DNA from 4 places in the Streptomyces sp. NPDC056169 genome. Region 3 is predicted to be linked to each of the others. Evidence: riboswitches for the same ligand, from Rfam matches in the RefSeq annotation. Region 3 holds a riboswitch; each other region holds the start of a gene.

Region 1 (3,199 bases), on a different contig from region 3:
CGATCGTCTCGAACGCGGCCCGCAGGTACTCCACCCGCGCGTCGAAGAGCGGGCTCAGCAGCTCCATCACCTCGGGCGACATCGCGTCCGCGGCGGTGGAGCTGCGGCGCACCTTGTAGCGGCGGTGCGGGTCGTTCGACTTCACGTAGTCGGCCTCGATCGCCTCGCGCTCGACGTCGAGGGCGAGCAGCGTGATCGCGATGGAGAGGCCCGCGCGGTCCTTGCCCGCGGCGCAGTGCATCAGGGCAGGGACGCTCTCCTCCGCCATGGAGTGCAGGATCCGGCTGTGCTCCGAGGTCCGCTCGACGATCATCTTGCGGTACGAGTCGGACATCCGGGCGGCCGCCTTGCCGTCGCCCAGGATCTCCCGCAGCTGGGCGATGTCGCCGTCGCGCACCAGCTTCCAGAACTCCTTGCCGTCGGCCGGGTCGTTGAGCGGTATGTTCACGTTCCGCACGCCGGGGAGCTCGACGTCCGCGCCCTCGACCTTGCGGTCGGCCTCGTTGCGGAAGTCGAAGACGGTGTGCAGGCCGAGCGAGGCGAGGAAGGCGGCGTCCGCCTCGGTGGCGTGGGCGAGGTGGCCGCTGCGGAAGAGGCGCCCGGGTCGCACGGCGCGCCCGTCCGTCGTCGGCAGGCCGCCCACGTCCCGGAAGTTGCGGACCTCGGCCAGCTCGGGTTCGTTCGCTTCGGTGGGCGGGACCTGCGGCAGCTGCTGCGTCACGGATGCTCCTGGGGGTCGACGTTCGGGGGCCCGATGCGAGATCGGTGCCTAGGACAATCATCCAGGTGGGAGGGGGTCTGCGCACCCCCTCGGACGGGAATGGGCGATCTGTCCGAAATGAGGGGTAAGGGGGAACACGCCCTGTTTACAGGTGAGATGGGCCGAGCCGCGTGAGCAGGGTCATAGAAGTGACGGATCGTGGCCGAAGGCCCCCGGCAATTGCCGTACGGAAAAAGGAAATCGAAGGACCGTCATCGACGGAGGGTGACCGGAATTCCGCCCGGAATGCGGCCCGTGTAATGCCGGGGGAAATCTGCGGCTTGTTCGCTCCGACCCCGCTCGTCTAGCGTCACCGTCAATCCGGTCGGACCGCCGAATCCTGCCACCGTCCGGAATCCGCACTCATCCCATGCGTGGCAGGAGCGGGGGACCCAGGAAGTACGCCGGTCCCGCGACACAGGACGGCTCGGGGTGAAGCCGCGCGAGAACGCGGCCGGGCATCTCCAGTCCGAACCCGACAGCTCACCTCGTAGGCGCCGGAGAGGAATTCGCCATGCCCGCGAAGGGTAAGCACCGCCGTACCAGGACCAACCCGCTCACGCGTGGACTCGTCGCCGCCGGTACCGGAGGCGCCGTCGTCGCGCTTCCGCTCCTCGGTGCCACCGGGGCCCACGCCGCCGAGCAGGCCGCCCCGGCCGCCGTCCCCGCCCAGGCCGTCAGCGCCGCCGCCCAGGTGAAGGCGCCCGCCGCCCTCCAGGCCGCGCCGACCGCCGCCGCGAAGGCCGCGCCGAAGACGTACTCCGTCGTCAGCGGCGACTACCTGTCGAAGATCGCCGGCGAGCACCACCTCGCGGGCGGCTGGCAGAAGCTGTACCAGGACAACCGCCAGGTCGTCGGCGAGAACCCCTCGCTGATCCTGCCCGGCATGAAGCTCACCCTCGGCGCCAAGAACACCGCGCACGCCGCCCCCAAGCACGTCGCCCCGAAGAGCGCCGCGCCCAAGGCCGCCGCCGAGAGCACGCAGAGCTCCGAGAAGAACGGCGACACCTCGCGCGCCTCGCGCAGCAGCCAGCGCTCCGCCGCCCCGGCCGCCGCCTCCGCCGAGTCGCAGAGCTCGCAGTCCTCGCAGTCCTCGCAGACGTCTCAGTCGTCTCAGTCGTCTCAGTCGGCGGGTGCCGATACCTCCGCGTCCGGCTGGGTCACGCCCGTCGCCGGCGGCGGCTTCTCCACCCCGTACCGCGCCTCCGGCTCCATGTGGTCCTCCGGCTACCACACCGGTGTCGACTTCATCGCCTCCTCCGGCACCACCGTCCGCGCCGTCGGCGCCGGCACGGTCGTCTCCGCCGGCTGGAGCGGCGCCTACGGCAACGAGGTCGTCATCCAGCACGCCGACGGCAACTACTCGCAGTACGCCCACCTCTCCTCCCTCTCCGTCTCGTCCGGCCAGACCGTCAGCGGCGGCCAGCAGATCGGCCTCTCCGGCTCGACCGGCAACTCCACCGGCCCGCACCTGCACTTCGAGATCCGTACCTCCCCGAACTACGGCTCCGACGTCGACCCGCTGGCCTACCTGCGCCAGCACGGCGTCTCCGTCTGACACGCACGCTCCCCGGCGGCCCGGCACACCTGTGCCGGGCCGCCGGCGTATTCCGGCTTGGGAGAATCTTTATCGGTGGCATATGTCACCCGACGTCAACCCTTCCTTACGGTCGCGTAGGTCACATCCGAAAGGGAAGGATGTGCTCCCGTGGCAGACGATTCGAGATCAAGAGACAAGAACGCATTCGGGTCGTACGCGGCGATCGGTGACAGCTTCACCGAGGGTGTCGGAGACCCCGGACCCGACGGGACGTACGTCGGCTGGGCGGACCGCTTCGCGGTCCTGCTCGCCGACGAGCTGCCGGAGCACGACGACTTCCGCTACGCCAACCTGGCCGTACGCGGGCGACTGCTCGACCAGATCGTGGCGGAACAGGTCCCCCGGGCGAAGGAACTCGCCCCCGACCTGGTGACCTTCTGTGCCGGCGGCAACGACATCATCCGGCCCGGCACGGACCCCGACGACGTGGCCGAGCGCTTCGAGCGCGCCGTCGCGGACCTGACCTCCGCCGTCGGCACGGTCATGGTGACCACCGGCTTCGACACCCGCGACATCCCCGTGCTCCGGCATCTGCGCGGGAAGATCGCCACGTACACCGCCCACGTCCGGTCCATCGCGGACCGCTACGACTGCCCGGTCCTCGACCTGTGGTCCCTCAAGTCCGTGCAGGACCGGCGGGCCTGGGACGACGACCGGCTGCACCTCTCGCCCGACGGCCACACCCGCGTCGCCCTGCGCGCCGCCCAGGTCCTCGGCCTGCCGGTGCCCGCCGACCCGGACCAGGCGTGGCCGCCGCGCCCCCCGCGCGGCACGCTGGAGGTGCGCCGCGACGACATCCACTGGGCCAAGGAGTACCTCGTGCCCTGGATCGGGCGCAG
Region 2 (3,199 bases), on a different contig from region 3:
TCGGCCGCGGCGTGCGCGACGGCGAGGGAGACACCGAGGATGGCGTTGGCGCCGAGCGAGCCCTTGTTCTCCGTGGCGTCCAGGTCGAACATGGCCTGGTCGATCAGGCGCTGCTCGGTGGCGTCGTAGCCGACGAGCTCCGGGCCGATCTGCTCGATGACGGCGAGGACGGCCTTCTCGACACCCTTGCCCAGGTAGCGGTTCGGGTCACCGTCGCGAAGCTCGATGGCCTCGAACGCACCGGTGGAGGCGCCGGACGGAACAGCAGCACGGCCGGTGCTGCCGTCGTCGAGGCCGACCTCGACCTCGACCGTGGGGTTGCCTCGGGAGTCCAGGATTTCCCGGGCTACGACGACGTCGATGGACGGCACGAGCATCTCCTTTTTGGGATGTGACGCTGGATGTGACGCATGGCCGGTGCAGGGTCGCTCGGCCTTGCGACAAGAGCCTAACCGGCTCAGGGGGTCCGGTCGGCCGTGCGCCCGCCCCCTGGGACGAAAAAGGACCCAAGGGCATGCATCTCGGGACGAAGGACCCCAGATCTACTGGGCGGTAACTACGAAGTCCTCCCGAAAGGGTCCCGGTACACGCGGAACCCCGTATGTACGGAACCCCGTATGTACGGAACCCCGGACGCACGGAACCCCGGTCCGGCGCGCACGGGGGAGAGTGCGCCGGACCGGGGTGGTCACCGCGGGAGGGTCGTCGGGGTCGGGTGAGCCGCCGGACTCACCCGAGCCGCCGGGCTCACTTGAGGTGGAGCTGCTGGCCCACGTAGATGAGGTCGGCGTTCTCGACGACGTCCTTGTTCAGCTCGAAGAGCTTGGCCCAGCCGCCCTTGACGCCGTGCGCCTCGGCGATCTTGCTGAGGGTGTCGCCGGCGACGACCTTGTACTCGCCGTCACCCTTCTTGACCACCTTGCCGGTCGGGGTGGTGACCGTCTTCTTGGTGGCGGCCTTCGGCGCGGCGTGCTGCTGCGTCGACTGCTTCGGGGCCTGGCGCTGCTCGCTGCGGGTGGTCGGCTGCTCGGCCTTCCGCTCCTGGCGCGGCTGCTGCGTCTGCTGCTGGGGCGCGGCCTGCTGCGGCGCGCTCTCGGCGGAGCCGCCGTCGTACGAGGCGCCGGAGAGGCCCACGCCACAGGACGGCCAGGCGCCCTTGCCCTGGCCCGCGAGGACCTTCTCGGCGATGGCGATCTGCTGGGACTTCGACGCCTGGTTGGCGGTCGAGGCGTAGGCGGTGCCGCCGTACGCGGCCCAGGTGGAGGCCGAGAACTGGAGGCCGCCGTAGTAGCCGTTGCCGGTGTTGATGGCCCAGTTGCCGCCGGACTCACAGGCGGCGACGGTGTCCCACTCGGAGACCGTGGCGGCCGAGGCGGTGCCCGCGGTCATCAGCGGGGCGGCGACGGCGACACCGGTGACACCGACGAGGGTGACGACCTGGGTGGCCTTGGAGGGACGACGGTGTTTGCCCTTACCGGAAAACAGCATGGAGATTCTCCTCACCGACGCCTGTGAGGTGAGCTGTCGGGTTCGGGCCGGAAAGTTGCCCGGCCGCGTGTCCTAGCACGCGGCTTCACCCCAAGCCGGTCATCGGCCGTCTGTCTCAACGGCCGGGACCGGCACTTACCTTGGGTCCCCCACTCCTGCCTTCGGCGCTTACGCGACGACTGTTCCCATCGGCCGACGGCAGGATTCGGCGTTTCGGTCGACGGGGCCCGCGGTGGCGAGCGGTTACGACCGTAGACACAGACCCACCGGAAGTTCAAAGAGGCGTATTGCGGAAATATCGCCCCTACTTGCCTTCCGGCGGGGGGTGTTTGCGCAGGTGAGAGGTGACGGGAGCAAAGTTCGCGGACGTGACACGCCAGTTGGGGCGAAGAGACCCATGTCTCACTTACCCAGAACCGGACATACGCCCCCGAACTACCCGACCTTCGTCTCCGCCTTCTTCTCCGAACCGATCGTCAGGTCAAGGCTCTGACCAGGGACGATGAGGTCCGGGTCGACACCCACGGTGCCGCGGTTGGCGTCGTAGAGGGCGTTCCATCCGCCGGGGAGTTCGTTCTCCTGCGCGATCTCGGACAGGTTGTCACCGGGCTGCACGGTGTACGCGCCCGAAGTGCCCTGACTGTCCGTTGTGCCCGAATCCTTCGTCGCGTCAGTCGTGGGCGTGGCGGCGGAGCTTTCCGCCAGCTCGTCCGTCGATGAGGCGTGTCGGCCGGATTCAGACAAGGTGTCCGTCTTGCCGGTTTCCTCCGGGGCCGCCTCGCCCCGGTGCTTGCCGGTGCCGGGCGTGGCCGACGAGGTGTCACCTGTCGGCGTTTCGGGCGATACGGGCGTAAGGGACGCATCGGGCGTGGCCGGGGTGGTCGAGCCGCCCGTCGGCGTGGTCGGGTCCGTCGGCGTACCGGCGGTACCCGGAGCGGTCGGGGTGCCCGTGGTGGCCCCCGTCGCCGGAGCGGTCGGGGTGCCCGTGGTGGCGGGCGCGGTGGGCGTGGCGGAGGCGGTCGACCCGGCGGGGGCCTTCGACGGCGTACCGGCCTCGGCGGACCCGGTGGACCCGGCGGTCTTCTCCGCGGCCTTCTCGTCCGCGGCGGCCTCCGAGGGCGTGATCGGGACGCCCGCGGTCCGGTTCGACTCCGCCACGGGCCCGGTGGGCGCCTTCGGGGCGGCGGCCGGGCCGGGGTTGATCCCGGTGGCCCTGCCGTCGTTCGTGAGGCCGGCGATGGGCGCGCAGGTGGCCCAGTCGGTGCCGCCGGCGGCGAGCGCCTTGTCGGCGATCGCGATCTGCTGGGCGCGGCTGGCCAGGTCGGGGCTGGGCGCGTAGGCGAGGCCGCCGTTCCGCTCCCAGCTGTCCTGGGTGAACTGGAGGCCGCCGTACATGCCGTTGCCGAAGTTGGCGCTCCACTGGCCGCCGGACTCGCACTCGGCGACCCGGTCCCAGGTGGCCGCGTCGGCGGCGGAGGCGGAGCCGGTGGCGAGCAGCGGCAGCGCCAGGGCGGATCCGGTCACTCCCGCGGCGACGACGATGGCGGGGGCCTGACGGGGGCGACGGTGTCGTCCGTTCCCGGAGCGCATAGGGAGGCCTTTCGCGTGACGGCTGAGACTGCCGGGAAACGTAGCGGCATTCGAACACCCATCACAAGTCGATGGCCCCCCGATCACGTAAAGATCACAGTCTTGACGATCCGTCAGTTCA
Region 3 (3,199 bases):
GACCGATGGAGGCTCTCAGCCATGGACGCTCGCTACGTTCTGCCCGAGTTCACGGAGCGGACCAGCTTCGGGACCCGGACCCTCGACCCGTACTCGAAGCTTCTCGAATCCCGGATCGTCTTCCTCGGCACGCCGGTCGACGAGACCTCGGCCAACGACGCCATCGCCCAGTTCCTCTACCTCGACCACGCGGCGCCGGGGCAGGACATCTCCCTCTACATCAACTCCCCCGGCGGCTCGATCAGCGCCATGACCTCCATCTACGACACGATGCGGACGCTCTCCTGCGACGTGGAGACCACCTGCCTGGGCCAGGCCGTCTCCACCGCCGCCGTCCTGCTCGCGGCCGGCACCCCGGGCAAGCGCCTGATCCTGCCCGGCGCCCGGGTCACGCTCCGGCAGCCGACTCTGGACGAGCCCCTCCAGGGACAGCTCAGCGACCTCGACCTCCAGGCGGCCGAGCTGCTGCGCCTGCGCGAGCTGGTCGCCGGGATGCTCGTCGAACACACCGGGCAGGACCAGGAGCGGATCGACGCCGACATCGACCGCCTGACCGTCCTGGACGCACCCGCGGCCGTCGCGTACGGCCTGGCGGACCACGTCGTCACGAGCCGGCGCGCCGGCGCCGGCGGCACGGCCCGGTGAGCCGGCCGTGGTCCCCGAGCTGCCGCCACTGCCGGCCCTGACCCGGGCCGAGGGTGAACTCGTCGACGCGTACCTCGAAGTCGTCGACCTCCTGGGAAAGATCAATCCATCCAGAGGTACGCATACCTATGGGGCGTTGCGCGCGGCCCAGGCCCTGGTGGGGCGGGCGGAGGCCCTGCGCGAGGCGCTGACGCTCATGCATAAACGGGGCGAGAGTGAGGTCCACGCGGACACATTGGCGCGCGCCCTAAGGGTGTTGGACGGGGAGCGCCGGGCGGACCGCGTCACCGTCCGCCGGACTCGGGCGAGTTGACATATCCGCGTGTCGTGTCGAGGTCCGGTCGGCCGACACGCACCGCAGAAACCCTCCCCCGTTCGGCGTAGTCGACGAGTCGACATATGCAGCGGGCGAGTTGCGCAACAGGTGTACGCATCTGGCGGAATCGAACGTTCCATCGCTGGTACGGGGCTCGTCGGCCAAACCTCCGAAGATCACAAAGGGGTGCTGTCCACCCGAACGGATCAGTCGTGAGGAGCCTCACATATCGCCGTTTCAGCTCGGTTTTCGCCCATGTCGTGGGTCAAGATCCGTGTCGACGACAAGCCCCCGCCACCGCGGCGGGGCGGTCCGGGCGGACGCCGAGTCCTGCCGCTGTCCCGGACGTCTGGTCGACAGGAGTGGATCGGCAGGAGTGGAGGACCCAATCAGTACGGAACGTTCGCGCTGTCCCAGCGAGGCCGTTCCTTGGGGTGAAGCCGCAGCCGCGGCCGGGCATCTTCGCCAGCCCGAACCCGACAGGTCATCCTTCGCAGGCGGCTGACGAAGGGTTGCGCATGACCGCGCAGATGCATGTCCCGTCCCTGCTGTCCCGGGCCGGAGCCGTCTCGGCTCTCACCCTCGCCGCCGTCGGCGGCACGCTGTTCGCCCCAGGTGCGGCAACGGAGGCCCAGGCAGCGACGACACACGCGAACAAGGCACTGAGCGTCGCCGCCGCGAAGAAAGGATCGCCGTACCGGTACGGAAGCACCGGACCCACCCGGTTCGACTGCTCCGGTCTGACGCTCTACGCGTACAAGAAGGCGGGCAAGTCGCTGCCCCGCACCGCGCAGCAGCAGTACAACAAGACCCGGCACATCTCCTCGGCCAGCCGGCAGAAGGGGGACCTGGTCTTCTTCCACTCCGGTGGGAGGGTCTACCACGTCGGCATCTACGCCGGCAGCGGCAAGATCTGGCACTCGCCCAAGACGGGCTCCTGGGTGAAGCTCGACAAGATCTGGTCGTCGAAGGTCTACTACGGCCGCGTCCGGTGACGATACCCGGGCGCTGACGCCCGATGAGGGGTGCGGTGGCGCCGCCGCACCCCCGCTGGGGACGAGCCCTACACCGGGGCCACCCGGGCCGCCGTCCACGGGAGGGTGATCCAGACCGTCTTGCCGCCCTCCTCGGTCGGAGTGACCGAGAGGCGGCCGCCGGCCTCCGCCGCGAGGACGCGGATGATGACCATGCCGCGCCCGTTGTCCTGCTGGACCGCTGCCGGGAGACGGCGGGGCCAGCGGGGATGGCTGTCGGTCACGCCGAGGTGCAGGCGCTCCTCCCGCTCCAGGCGGAGGTCGATCGTGAAGGTCGGCGACTGCCCGAACGTGTGCTGCACGGCGTTGGTGGCCAGTTCCGAGACGATCAGCCGGATCGAGTCCGCGATCTCCGCGGCGCCGTCGAGCCCCCAGTCCCCCAGGACGTCCGCGACGTATCTCCGCGCCGTGGGGACCGAGGCGGGATCGCTCGGCAGAGTGACGGATGCTTCCTGATGGTCTGCCATGGCGGCGCTGTCCCTTTCCCGCCGGGGACACCACCCCGGATTGCGCTTCGCGTCAGAGTGCTCTGATCGTCCCGCCCCGTCCGGTGTTCCACCACGATATGTGCGCATCTATCGCCCGAAGCGGTGAACTCTGCTCCCCGGAAACGCTCTTGGGCAGCGGAGTTCACCCGGTCAGACGGCGGCGGGCGCGGTCCGCAGGATGGTGTCGACCGCCCGCCGGACCTCGGCGTCCGTCAGGTCGGCGCGGGCCGTGAGCCGCAGCCGCGAGATGCCGTCCGGCACGGACGGGGGCCGGAAGCACCCGACCGCCAGACCCTGCTCCCGGCAGTCGGCCGCCCAGCGCAGCGCCGCCTCCGGCGAGGGGGCGCGCACCGAGACGACGGCCGCGTCCGGCCGCGCGGCGGTCAGACCGGCCGCCGTGAGGAGCTCGTACAGGGTGGTGGCGACGGTCCGTGCCCGGCCGGCGAGCGCCGGTTCGCCGGCGATCAGACGCAGGCTCGCGAGCGCGCCGCCCGCCGCTGCCGGGGCCAGCCCGGTGTCGAAGATGAAGGTGCGCGCCGTGTTCACGAGGTGCTCGACGACCCGGGCCGGGCCGAGGACCGCGCCGCCCTGGCTGCCGAGGGACTTGGAGAGGGTGAGGGTGGCGACGACGTCCTCGTCGCCCGCCAGGCCGGCCTCGTGCAGGGCGCCCCGGCCGCCGTCGCCGAGGACGCCGAAGCCGTGGGCGTCGTCGACGA
Region 4 (3,199 bases), on a different contig from region 3:
CGGACGGCCCTCTGGTTCAGGATGACCAACACCTCTGCGGCGCCGGTGACCTTCACGATCCGCTCGAACGCGTACCGCACGGACGGACCGTGGACGTACACGGTCCCGGCGAACTCCAGCCGCGAGGACTTCTTCAACGCGGTGGCCTACAACGGCGGCTGGTACGACTTCACGATCCTCGCCGACATCGACGGGACCTGGTCACGCCGGTACACCGGCCACATCGAGACGGGAGCCCCGAGCGTCACCGGCTGAACCCCCGCACCCGGCAGGTGACGGGCACGGGCGGGGCACCACCGCCCGTCACCGGCCGGAGTGCGCGGCCCGGCGGATCGTCGCGTCGAGGAGGTCCACCGCCTCGGCGGCCGTCCGGCCGGGCGCCCGGTTCCACGGACCGATCAGGTCGTGCCACCCCCGGGACCGGAGCTCGGTCATGATCCAGGCGGCGGCCTCGTTCATGGTGTCCGCGCCGCCGTGGCCGAGGCGGTGGGCGGCGAGGAGCGCGCCGCAGACGCAGCGCGCCCCCCGCGCGTCGCGCAGCTTGTACGGGGCGTTCTGCCAGCCCCACTCGGTGAGCACCAGCCGCGCGTAGCCGAGGTGGACCGAGGGTCGCAGCTCGGGGCGGCCGATCCGGCGCCAGGCATGGAGGCGGTCCGGGAGTACGGCTCCGATCCGGCCCGGGAGTGTGCGCTCGGCGGGGGCGGGCGGCGGCAGCGCGCCGAGCGCATCGGCCACGAGTTGGTCCACGGGCACGGAGAGCAGCGCCCGCCAGTCGGCCGGCGGCGCGGGGGCCGTCGGCTCGGCGACCGTCGGTGCGGGGGCCGTCCAGTCGGTGACGATCCGCTGCCAGGTGGCGCTCTCGAAGAGAGCGGCCGCCTCGCGGTCGAGGGTGTCCGGGCTGAGCGGGGAGGTGGTGGTGGTCGGCATCCGGAGGGCTCCTGGGTCGGGGCCTCCATCATTCAAGAAGAATGTCGGGTTTGCGACTTTTGACCACACCTAGCCCCCCATCAGAGTCCGGCTCGGGCGAACAGCCCACAGAGGCTAATTTCCTCCTATTTACTCACCAACGGAATTACGTCGCATATTCGGACATTGCTCACCGGGTGACGCGGTTCACTTTCCCTCGCCGCCGCCGGGCACCCATTCGGCCGCAGGCCGTACCGCGCACGGAAGTTCACCGGGGTCCGAGTCCGGTCGATCTTGAATTCCTTGAATTCGGAGATCCAATTCCGGGAGCGAACGACCAGCTCCTCTTGTTATCCGTCGCATTACTGGCCTACGGTCACCCCCATTCGAGCGGAACGCCTAATCCTGCCGCCGCCCGAAACACCTCCCTTTCACCCGACGGCAGGAGCGGGGGACCCACGAATTCGCCGGTCCGGAATCCGGAACGGCTCGGGGTGAAGCCGCGTGTGCGCGGCCGGACATCTCCCGTCCGAACCCGACAGCTCACCCCGCAGGCGCCGGAGAGGAATCCCGTCATGCCTGCACACGGTAAGCACCGCCGCCCCCGCCGCCGCACCGTCTCCCGCGGTCTCGCACTCGCCGGAACGGGCGGGGCCGCCCTGGCCCTGCCGCTGGTCATGCCCGCCACGGCCGGCGCCGAGACCGTCTCGGCCGCACCCCGGATCGCCGCCCAGTCCCACGCGGTGCAGTCCTTCGCGGCGCAGCCCGCCACCGCGCGGCCCGCCGCCGTGCCGTCCGCTCCCGTCGCCGCGCGTACGTACACCGTCGTCAGCGGTGACTCGCTTTCCTTGATCGCCCATAAGAAGGGAATTCAGGGCGGCTGGAAGTCGATTTACCGGACCAACAAGTCCGCCGTGGGTGACAATCCGTCACTCATTCACCCCGGTCTCGAACTGACGATTCGTCGGGATTCCGCGAAGGCCGCCCCGGCGCCTGCCACCGTGCAGAAGAAGAAGAGCTCCACCGCGACGGATCGGGCGAGCCGTTCCGAGCGCCGTGCCGCGGCGCCGGCCGCCGCCTCTGGCGCCTCCGCCGCGCAGGCCGTTCCCGCTGCCGCGCCTGCCGTCCAGGCCGCCCCGGCAGCCGCCACCCAGTACGCCGACAACCTCGACGGCTGGATCCGCGCCTCGCTGGACATCATGGCCCAGCACGGCATCCCCGGCTCGTACGACGGAATCCTCCGCAACGTGATGCGCGAGTCCTCCGGCAACCCCCAGGCGATCAACCTCTGGGACTCCAACGCCGTGGCCGGCACCCCCTCGAAGGGTCTGCTCCAGGTGATCCAGCCGACCTTCGACGCCTATCACGTGCCGGGCACGTCCACGGACCTGTTCGACCCGGTCGCCAACATCACGGCCGCCTGCAACTACGCGGCCGACCGCTACGGCTCCATCGACAACGTCAACGGGGCCTACTGACGCCGGAAGTGCTCGGCGAACCAGTCCGTGGCGAGCTCCGCCACCTCCTCCAGGGCGCCCGGCTCCTCGAAGAGATGCGTGGCGCCGGGGACGACGGTCAGCCGGTTCTCGCAGCGCAGCAGGGCCTGGGCCCGTCTGTTGAGGTCCAGGACGAGCGCGTCCCGGCCGCCCACCACGAGGAGGGTCGGGGCGCGCACCCGGGCCAGGTGCTCGCCCGCCAGGTCGGGCCTGCCGCCGCGTGAGACGACGGCGGCGACACCGGAAGAGGGATCGGCCGCCGCCCACAGCGCGGCGGCCGCGCCCGTACTCGCCCCGAAGTATCCGATCGGCAGGTCGCTGCCCCCGGGCTCCCCGGCCAGCCACTCCGTGACGCTCGCCAGCCGGCCGGCGAGCAGCGGGGTGTCGAAGACGTGCGCCCGGTCGGTCGCCTCGCTCTCGGTCAGCAGGTCGAACAGCAGCGTCCCGAGCCCGGCCCGGTTCAGGGCCGCCGCGACCGCGCGGTTGCGCGGGCTGTGCCGGCTGCTGCCGCTCCCGTGGGCGAAGAGGACGACGCCGGTCGCGCCGTCGGGGACGGCGAGCCGTCCCCCGAGGGTGGCTCCGGTCACCGGGATCCGGACGTCCGAGTCCCGCACGACAGGTCCGCGCGCGGCCCGGCTGCGGTCGAGGCAGGCGAGCACCTCCGCGTCGGTCGTCTGCGAGAAGTCCCGGTAGAACTGACCGATCGCGTAGAAGAAGTCGGGCTCGCGGACGCACACGGTCTCGTCGGCCTCGCCGCCGACGCGTGCGGTCCAGCCGCGCGGTGCGACCGGCACCGC

What was found. Region 3 has a riboswitch for cyclic di-AMP ahead of ACFC0G_RS04110 (C40 family peptidase). Riboswitches for the same ligand answer to the same signal wherever they lie in the genome.
Region 1: it holds a riboswitch for cyclic di-AMP, as region 3 does, so the genes downstream of both, ACFC0G_RS28565 (peptidoglycan DD-metalloendopeptidase family protein) here and ACFC0G_RS04110 (C40 family peptidase) in region 3, are expected to answer to the same signal.
Region 2: it holds a riboswitch for cyclic di-AMP, as region 3 does, so the genes downstream of both, ACFC0G_RS14400 (transglycosylase family protein) here and ACFC0G_RS04110 (C40 family peptidase) in region 3, are expected to answer to the same signal.
Region 4: it holds a riboswitch for cyclic di-AMP, as region 3 does, so the genes downstream of both, ACFC0G_RS23965 (transglycosylase SLT domain-containing protein) here and ACFC0G_RS04110 (C40 family peptidase) in region 3, are expected to answer to the same signal.

The regions. Positions count from the first base shown of each region.
Region 1 covers NZ_JBHJUO010000018.1:84,518-87,716, forward strand. Annotated here, with positions in the region: gene ACFC0G_RS28560 (tyrosine-protein phosphatase) at 1-721, opposite strand, end outside; cyclic di-AMP (ydaO/yuaA leader) riboswitch at 1,115-1,270, shown strand; gene ACFC0G_RS28565 (peptidoglycan DD-metalloendopeptidase family protein) at 1,275-2,318, shown strand; gene ACFC0G_RS28570 (SGNH/GDSL hydrolase family protein) at 2,469-3,199, shown strand, end outside.
Region 2 covers NZ_JBHJUO010000008.1:26,692-29,890, forward strand. Annotated here, with positions in the region: gene eno (phosphopyruvate hydratase) at 1-377, opposite strand, end outside; gene ACFC0G_RS14400 (transglycosylase family protein) at 748-1,488, opposite strand; cyclic di-AMP (ydaO/yuaA leader) riboswitch at 1,492-1,665, opposite strand; gene ACFC0G_RS14405 (transglycosylase family protein) at 1,924-3,012, opposite strand; gene ACFC0G_RS14410 (cytochrome P450) at 3,197-3,199, opposite strand, start outside.
Region 3 covers NZ_JBHJUO010000002.1:345,638-348,836, forward strand. Annotated here, with positions in the region: gene ACFC0G_RS04100 (ATP-dependent Clp protease proteolytic subunit) at 22-645, shown strand; gene ACFC0G_RS04105 (hypothetical protein) at 653-958, shown strand; cyclic di-AMP (ydaO/yuaA leader) riboswitch at 1,273-1,476, shown strand; gene ACFC0G_RS04110 (C40 family peptidase) at 1,480-1,956, shown strand; gene ACFC0G_RS04115 (ATP-binding protein) at 2,025-2,462, opposite strand; gene ACFC0G_RS04120 (8-amino-7-oxononanoate synthase) at 2,634-3,199, opposite strand, start outside.
Region 4 covers NZ_JBHJUO010000014.1:121,310-124,508, forward strand. Annotated here, with positions in the region: gene ACFC0G_RS23955 (phosphocholine-specific phospholipase C) at 1-255, shown strand, start outside; gene ACFC0G_RS23960 (hypothetical protein) at 304-927, opposite strand; cyclic di-AMP (ydaO/yuaA leader) riboswitch at 1,293-1,476, shown strand; gene ACFC0G_RS23965 (transglycosylase SLT domain-containing protein) at 1,482-2,384, shown strand; gene ACFC0G_RS23970 (alpha/beta family hydrolase) at 2,378-3,199, opposite strand, start outside.